2 regions of the Pseudomonas imrae genome follow, and region 2 is predicted to be linked to the other one. Evidence: riboswitches for the same ligand, from Rfam matches in the RefSeq annotation. Region 2 holds a riboswitch; the other holds the start of a gene.

Region 1 (4,411 bases), 1.4 Mb from region 2:
GTCATCCGTCCATCGCGATACACCGCCTCGGCGCCACGCCCGCCATTCGGGCTCAGGCCTCGTGCAATCGGCTGGAACTCGGTACTGGTCAGTGAGTGATGATAGGTATGCCCGCGAAGCACGCCTTCCGGCAGTTCGACAATTTGCAAGGCCAGGGCGGCCAGGCGCTTTTGCATCACCGCATCACCAGGAAGCAGGCCCAGCAGCCCGGCGCGATTGCCGTCGACGTCAGTCAGCGAGTCGAGTAAATAGAGCATCCCACCACACTCGGCCAACAGCGGCTTGCCAGCGGTGTGATGGCTGCGGATCGCGGCGAGCATCGAGGTATTTTCCGACAAGGCCTGGTGATGCAGTTCCGGATAGCCGCCGGGCAGATAAAGGCTGTCGGCTTCTGGCAGGCGGCAATCATGGATCGGCGAGAAGAAAACCAGCTCGGCCCCCATGGCACGCAGCAGGTCAAGGCTGGCGCCATAGGTAAAGGCGAACGCTTCGTCACGCGCCACGGCAATCCGCACGCCGGCCAGCAACGGCTCGGCCGTGGTCACCTCGGGTGCGGCAAACTCCACCGGCGGTGGCAGCGCGACCTCGCAACTGCCGCCCAAAGCCGTGGCAGCCGCATCCAGGCGCAGGTCCAGGTCATTCAACTCGCTGGCTTGCACCAGGCCCAGGTGACGACTGGGCAGTTCGATGCCCGTCTCGCGGGACAGCGCACCGTACCAACGCAAACCTTCTGTCAGGCTGCCTTCCAGCAATTGCGCATGACGCAGGGTGCCCACCCGGTTGGCCAATACGCCGGCGAAAGGCAGGTCCGGTTGATAACGTGCCAGCCCCAGCGCCAGGGCGCCAAAGGTCTGGGCCATGGCAGTACCGTCGATCACCGCCAGTACAGGCACACCAAAATGCCGCGCCAGATCAGCACTGGACGGCGTGCCGTCAAACAGCCCCATGACACCTTCAATGAGGATCAGGTCAGCCTCCCCCGCTGCTTCCCACAACAGGCGGCGACTCTCCTGCTCACCCACCATCCACATATCCAATTGATACACCGGCGCCCCACTGGCGCGCTCATGGATCATGGGGTCGAGAAAGTCCGGGCCGCACTTGAACACCCGGACCTTGCGCCCCAGGTTACGGTGCAAGCGGGCCAGGGCGGCCGTGACGGTGGTCTTGCCCTGGCCGGAGGCCGGCGCAGCGATCAGCACCGCCGGACAATGTCGCGGCTGATTCAAAGTTCGATGCCCTTCTGTGCCTTGATCCCGGCCTGGAACGCATGCTTGAGCATGCCCATTTCAGTGACCGTGTCGGCCAGTTCAATCAGCTGCGGCTTGGCACCACGGCCGGTAACCAGCACGTGTTGCATCGGCGGGCGGGCTTGTAGGTCGCTGAGTACTTGATCCAGGTCGAGGTAGCCGTGCTTGAGGGCAATATTCAGCTCATCCAGTACGACCAGGCCAACGCTGGGGTCCTGCAACATTTCCCGGGACACCTGCCAGGCAGCTTCGGCGGCGGCGATATCTCGCTGGCGGTCCTGGGTTTCCCAGGTAAAGCCTTCGCCCATCACGTGGAAACGCACCTGCTCGGGAAAGCGGCGGAAGAACAACTCTTCACCGGTGCTGTTGCGGCCCTTGATGAACTGCACCACACCGCACTGCATGCCGTGCCCCATGGCACGCGCCAGCATGCCAAACGCCGAGCTACTCTTGCCTTTGCCATTGCCAGTCAGCACCAGCAGCAATCCGCACTCGTTGGGGGAGTTGGCAATACGTTCGTCGATCAGCGCTTTTTTGCGCAGCATGCGCGCCAGATGGCGTTCGTCACGATCAGGGGATTCAGTCATGGCAGCTCTCCGTTGGGGCTGGGCAAAAACGGCAGGCAGGAAAAAGACACAGGTGAAGCCAAGCATCGCCCACCGTGATGCTGTTGGATGAATCAGGCCGGTCTCCGGGCTCATGAGTGGCGTGTTCGTCGAGGAGCACTGTCCGACGATGCGCCTTCCCGTATCGCACGCGATACAGTGGCATAAGCAGCGTCTTGACTCATTTACCGTTGCGGGGGCAGCGCCGGGATTGTGGCTGCACTGTGTACAAGTGCGCTCACTCACCGGCTTCCCTGTTTCACTCTGTCGACTTGATCGCCACAGAGCACCTGAAACAAGCGGCGAAGGTTAGTGGGTTGGGGATGGAGCGTCAATTAAAGCCGGCCATGCACTTGAACCATCCCGCTGCCTCGAGCCTCTATGACTACACATATGAGGAGAAAACCATGCACAAGACCCGAATCGCCCTGCTGGTCATGGCGGCAGGCGCCCTTGCCGCCTGTGGTGAAAGCTCAACCTTGCAAGTGTCCGACGGCACCGGGCCGTCGCCCAAACTGCCAGAACCGAATAAAACCCTGATTCCTACCGTCAACATCGCCCCCGCAATTGGCTGGCCCGACGGTATCAAGCCGACAGCCGCACCCGGCACCCAGGTCGCGGCATTTGCCGAAGGCCTGGATCACCCTCGCTGGCTATACGTGCTGCCCAATGGCGACGTGCTGGTAGCAGAAACCAACGCCCCGCCCAAACCGGACGATTCCAAAGGCATCCGTGGCTGGGTCATGGAGAAAGTCATGGGCCGCGCCGGTGCCGGGGTACCCAGCCCGAACCGCATCACACTGTTGCGCGATGCCGACCATGACGGCGTGGCGGAAACCCGTACGGTATTCCTGGAAAACCTCAACTCACCATTCGGCATGACCCTGGTGGGTAATGATCTGTACATCGCCGACTCGGATAAGCTGCTGCGCTTTCCTTACCAGCCAGGCGAAACCTCCATCACCGCACCTGAAACCAAGGTCGTCGATCTGCCGGGTGGCCCCTTGAACCATCACTGGACGAAAAACGTGATTGCCAGCAAAGACGGCAGCAAGTTGTACGTCAGCGTCGGCTCCAACAGCAACGTCGGGGAAAACGGCCTGAAAGCAGAACAAGGTCGTGCAGCGATTTGGGAAGTGGATCGGGCCAGCGGTAAACACCGGATCTTCGCATCCGGCCTGCGCAACCCCAACGGCATGGCATGGGAGCCACAAAGCGGCAAGCTATGGACGGCAGTCAACGAGCGCGACGAAATCGGCAGCGACCTGGTGCCGGACTACATTACGTCAGTCAAGGATGGCGGCTTCTATGGCTGGCCCTTCAGTTATTACGGCCAGCATGTGGATGTGCGCGTAGAACCGCAGGATCCGGATCTAGTAGCCAAGGCTATCGCCCCGGATTACGCCATGGGACCGCATACAGCTTCACTGGGCCTGACATTCGCCGAGGGCACCACGCTGCCGGCGCGTTTGAGCAACGGTGCGTTTGTCGGTCAGCACGGCTCGTGGAACCGCAAACCCCATAGCGGCTACAAGGTAGTTTTTGTACCGTTTGAAGGAGGCATGCCGAAAGGACAACCAGTGGATGTGCTGACCGGTTTCCTCAATAGTGACGAAAAAGCCATGGGCCGACCGGTAGGCGTGGTGATCGACCGACAAGGGGCCTTGCTGGTAGCCGACGACGTAGGCAATAAGGTTTGGCGGGTATCAGCCGTTCAGTAGAAGGGGGCGTTGCGAGATTTTAGCGGCGAGCTGCAGGCGGAACGACAAAACTACTTGCAGCTTGCCGCTTGATACTTACAGCTGCCTTCAAGGATTCCTCGCCAGGTGTTCGGCCGGCAACACGCGCTTGGCGCTCAAGTAAGCATTCTGCCAATAGGTCTTGGACAGGGTATCGAGCTTCACCGTGCCACCCGTTTGCGGTGCGTGGACAAAACGCCCTTCGCCGACGTAAATCCCGGCATGGCTGACCTGCGAACCACCACCGGTGGCGAAGAACAGCAGATCTCCGGTTTGCAAGGCGTCCTCACTGACGTTCTGCGCACGCATCACAATCAGTTCACGAGTAGTTCGCGGCAGGGAAATACCAGCGGCATCGCGGTAGACAAAACCAATCAGGCCACTGCAATCAAAACCCGAATCAGGCGTATTGCCGCCCCAGCGATAAGGCGTTCCTACCAAACCCAGGGCGCGAAACAACACGTCTTCGGCCACTGGCGAGAAGCTCTGGGTGGAATAGTTGAATACCGGCTTTGGCTTGACGGCCACAGGCGCAAGTTGCGGGCGACTTGCACAGGCGCTGAGCAGCGCGGCGCAAACGAGAAGAATTAGGCGGGCCGAGGTCGACATGGGCAAAACAATCCTGATCTGGATGTGGCTTTCGCTGCCGAAGGCTGAAATCAGAACGCGCAAGCAAGGCTCGCGCGATCAGATTCACAACAATGTACCAGGATTCTAGCGCTTACACGTCAAACTTCAAGTATCACTTTAACTTTACTTGCGAGAGGTAACGGTAGTGGGAGCCATGGCCAGGGCGCGCTTGGCCTCAATGAAGGTC
Region 2 (4,411 bases):
ACTGGAACATTGCGGCGAAACGGGCGCAAGTGCGGGGCTTCGGGGCTGGACTGGGCAAAACCGGTGGTATTGAGGATTACCGCGGCACCAGCCTCATCCAGCGTGTCCTCCACCACTGCAAGGCAGCCGGGCTCTTTCAGGCTGGCCACGGCGATTGGCAATGGATTAAGCCCCGCAGCCTGCAGGCGCTGGCAAAACACATCGATAAAACCGGTATTGGCTGCCTGCAAATGCGAGCGGTAGAACAGCACCGCAGCGACTGGCCGGCCAGGTTGCCAGACTGCTTGCCAATCGGTGAGTTCGGCATGGGCTGTGTGCGGATGATAAATCGCCGTTCGCGGCAGGGATTGCGGCTCGCTCCAGGGATAATCGCGACCCAATTGGCCAGTTGCCAGGCAATTGTAGAAATTCAACGCGTTACCCAGGCCACCCTGGCGCAAGAACTGCCACAAGCGATCACGGGTCTCAATGCCGACGGTACTCAGGCTGCTGAGTTCCGGGTCGGGCCGATCATCTCCGGGCACCAGAATCAGTTGCACGCCCTGCTCTGCCAACTCTGCCAAGCGCTGAATGCCATAGCGCCAATAGCCGATGCCGCCATGCAACGAAATCAGGATCACCTTGGCGTGCCGCAGCACCTCATCGAAATACAGGTCAACGGAGGCATGGTTCTGCACCTGCATCGGGTTGGCCAGGCGCAGGCTCGGGTAGTCCTCGGGCAACTGCCGTGCGGCTTCGGCCAGCAGCGCCAGGCTCGAGTCGCCGCTGCACAGGATCACCAGGTCGGCAGGGGTTTGCCCAAGGTCGGCGATGTTGTCATCGGCAACGAAGCCGCCGGGCTGGGTCCTGAGCAGGTGCATGGGTCAGACGCTTAGGGCAGCGCGCAGTTGCGCTTCGAGACCCGCAGCATCCAGCTCCTGACCGATCAGCACCAGGCGCGTGATACGCGCTTCATCGGCACTCCAGGCGCGGTCGAAATGCTTGTCGAAACGCGTGCCAACCCCCTGGATCAGCAGGCGCATCGGTTTGCCGGGGATCGCGGCGAAACCTTTGACACGCAGGATGCCGTGTTGCACCACCAATTGCGTCAGGGCATCGAGCAGCAAGGCTTCGTCGGCCTGGGGCAAGTCGATGGAAATCGAGTCGAAGGCGTCGTGATCATGATCTTCTTCACCTTCGTGATGACTATCGTGATGGCTGTGGCGGGCGTCGATATGTTCTTCAGAACCGGCGCCAAGGCCGATCAAGACATCCAGGGGCAGCCGACCGCTACTGGCTTCGATGACTTTTACCGCTGGCGGCAGCTCTTGCGCCACTTCCAGGCGCACCTGGGCCAGGTCCTCGGGGCTGATCAAATCGGTTTTGTTGAGAATCACCAGATCTGCGCTGGCCAATTGGTCGGCAAACAACTCGTGCAGTGGCGACTCATGGTCCAGGTTCGGGTCCAGCTTGCGCTGGGCATCGACCTGATCCGGGAACGCCGCAAAAGTGCCAGCGGCGACTGCCGGGCTGTCAACCACGGTGATCACCGCGTCAACCGTGCAGGCGCTGCGAATCTCAGGCCATTGGAAAGCCTGGACCAGAGGTTTTGGCAGGGCCAGGCCCGAGGTTTCGATCAGGATATGGTCGAGGTCGCCACGTCGTGCCACCAATTCACGCATGACCGGAAAGAACTCTTCCTGGACGGTGCAACACAGGCAGCCATTGGCCAACTCGTAGACCCGACCGCTGGCCTCCTCTTCGGTACAGCCGATGGAGCACTGCTTGAGGATTTCGCCGTCGATGCCCAGTTCGCCGAATTCATTGACGATGACCGCGATGCGGCGGCCTTGCGCATTATCCAGCATGTGGCGCAGCAAGGTGGTTTTGCCCGAACCGAGGAAACCGGTGACGATGGTAACGGGGAGTTTGGCCAGTGTTTTCATCGAATGCCCTTAAATGCCCTTAAGGGCGGGCGTACGGGACGACTGGCCCTGCGGCGCGGCGCAAGGGCAGATTTCGTCACCGGATCACCCCGCCCGGTTGAAATGGAAAATCAGTTGCGAGGCAGGTCTCCTGGCTTGGGGCTTGCCGGCCTTTGAACCGGCGCTGACTGCGCCTTCCCGCCGTTTTTTGGCAGTGGCGTGGCAGTCAGAAAAACCCTTTACAGTTGCGGGGGCAGCCGCGGCATTGACCGCGTTCCCTTCTTAGCTTCGACCTGGGCCGAAGAACCTCGAAGGTGCAAGGCTACAGGGGCTCGGTCAATTTGACTACCGTCACTGGACCATGCTCTCCTACACATCTTGTTTCGGGTGCCCTTCACAGGGTGAAACGGGAAACCGGTAAATCCTGGGCTTTTTTCAAAGCCCGCGACCAGTCCGGTGCTGCCCCCGCAACGGTAAGCGAGTGAAGCGTCAGATCCACTGTGCCAGCGGCATGGGAAGGTGACGCTTGTCGGGATAACTCTTTCAAGAGCCCCCTCGCAAGCCCGGAGACCGGCCCGATCATTCCAATAACAAACCCGCGGTGGGCGGGCGCTGTTCTGAACCCTGCGTGCCCTGCTCGCGGGGTTTGCATGCGCTCGTTTCACCCTGTCACTCGAAAGGGACGCGCCATGTCGATCACCAGCAGCACCTCGCACACCGCCAGCAGCAGCACCACCTTGAGCCAACGCCTGAGCGCCGCCATTGGTGCGTCGATCCTCGGTGTGTGCCTGGTGTACTTCGCCGGGTTCTCCCATATCGAGGCCGTTCATAACGCTGCCCACGATACGCGCCACAGCGCTGCCTTCCCGTGCCATTGAGACCTGCCGACATGATTAAGCGAATCGCTCAAACTGCCGGTTTTACCGGCCTGCTGGCCGCGTTGTTGCTGACTTTGCTACAAAGCTTGTGGGTCGCCCCGCTGATAATCCAGGCGGAATCCTTCGAGAGCGCCCCGGCCACCACCGAGATGCATGAGCACGCCGCAGACGCTGGCGCCCACAGCCACGACGCCGAAGCCTGGGCCCCGGAAGACGGCTGGCAACGCGTGCTGTCCACCACCGGCGGCAATCTGGTGGTCGCCGTGGGCTTTGCACTGATGCTCGCCGGCCTCTACACCCTGCGCGCGCCGACCCGTACGGCCCAGGGCCTGCTCTGGGGCCTGGCCGGCTACGCCACGTTTGTGTTGGCACCGACCCTGGGCCTGCCGCCAGAGTTGCCCGGCACGGCTGCTGCGGACCTGGCGCAACGGCAAATCTGGTGGATCAGCACTGCGGCGTCTACTGCCGCCGGTATCGCGCTGATCGTGTTTGGTCGCAATTGGCTGCTGAAACTCCTTGGTGTGGCGATTCTGGCAGTCCCCCATGTAATTGGTGCACCGCAACCACTGGTGCATTCGATGCTGGCTCCCGAAGCCCTGGAGACCCAGTTCAAGATCGCATCGCAGCTGACCAACGTGGTGTTCTGGCTGGCCCTGGGGCTGATCAGCGCCTGGCTGTTTCGACGCAACCGCGACGACCAGTATTCGGTATGACAACGGACAACACGGTGCCGACCCTGGTGGTCGGCCTGGGTTGCCAACGCGACTGCGCGGCCGACACGATGCTCGCACTGTTTCACGCAGCCTTGGTTGCCGGGGGTATAGATCCCTGGCGTATCACCGCGCTTGCCAGCATCGATCACAAGCGTAATGAGCCGGGGCTGCTTGCACTGGCCAACGCTCTGCAACTGCCCTTGCAGTTCTTCAGCGCCGAACAACTGGCCGCTTACGAACCCCGCTTGAGCCACCGGTCGGCACTCGCATTTGCCCATACCGGCTGCTACGGGGTCGCAGAAAGTGCTGCCCTGGCCCTGGCCGAACACTTGTCCCAGAGCCCTGCTCGGCTGCTGATCACCCGGCAAAAAAACTCACAGGCAACCTTTGCCTTGGCGTGTGCCAGCTGAACGCCCGATAATCCCTTCCTTGATCATGAGCAATCTTCATCTGCGACCTTGCTCGCGCGCTTTTCCACAGGAATCCATCCATGACCGTCTTCTTCATTGGTGCGGGCCCCGGCGACCCCGAACTGATTACCGTCAAAGGCCAACGACTGATCCGCAGTTGCCCGGTAATCATCTACGCCGGTTCCCTGGTACCTGCCGCTGTACTGGAGGGGCATCAGGCGGCGCAGGTGATCAACAGCGCCGAGCTGCACCTGGAACAGATCATTGAATTGATCAAAAGCGCGCATGAAAAAGGCCACGATGTGGCGCGAGTGCATTCCGGCGACCCAAGCTTGTATGGCGCTATTGGCGAGCAGATCCGTCACTTGCGCGAGTTGGGGATTCCCTTCCAGATCATTCCGGGAGTCACCGCGGTAGCTGCCTGCGCGGCCTTGCTGGAAAGCGAGCTGACTTTGCCGGATATCGCTCAAAGCGTGATTCTGACCCGGTATGCCGATAAAACCACA

Evidence for each region. A riboswitch is a leader RNA that binds a small molecule or an ion and turns the genes downstream of it on or off. The one in region 2 is predicted to bind cobalamin.
Region 1: it holds a riboswitch for cobalamin, as region 2 does, so the genes downstream of both, cobO (cob(I)yrinic acid a,c-diamide adenosyltransferase) here and cobW (cobalamin biosynthesis protein CobW) in region 2, are expected to answer to the same signal.

The regions. Positions count from the first base shown of each region.
Region 1 covers NZ_CP110853.2:3,830,513-3,834,923, forward strand. Annotated here, with positions in the region: gene OQ460_RS17320 (cobyrinate a,c-diamide synthase) at 1-1,229, opposite strand, end outside; gene cobO (cob(I)yrinic acid a,c-diamide adenosyltransferase) at 1,226-1,837, opposite strand; cobalamin riboswitch at 1,915-2,164, opposite strand; gene OQ460_RS17330 (PQQ-dependent sugar dehydrogenase) at 2,263-3,576, shown strand; gene OQ460_RS17335 (C40 family peptidase) at 3,664-4,203, opposite strand; gene OQ460_RS17340 (C40 family peptidase) at 4,348-4,411, opposite strand, start outside.
Region 2 covers NZ_CP110853.2:2,424,995-2,429,405, reverse strand. Annotated here, with positions in the region: gene cobN (cobaltochelatase subunit CobN) at 1-860, opposite strand, end outside; gene cobW (cobalamin biosynthesis protein CobW) at 864-1,925, opposite strand; cobalamin riboswitch at 2,028-2,230, opposite strand; cobalamin riboswitch at 2,273-2,498, shown strand; gene OQ460_RS10870 (CbtB domain-containing protein) at 2,594-2,782, shown strand; gene OQ460_RS10865 (CbtA family protein) at 2,794-3,495, shown strand; gene OQ460_RS10860 (cobalamin biosynthesis protein) at 3,492-3,905, shown strand; gene cobM (precorrin-4 C(11)-methyltransferase) at 3,986-4,411, shown strand, end outside.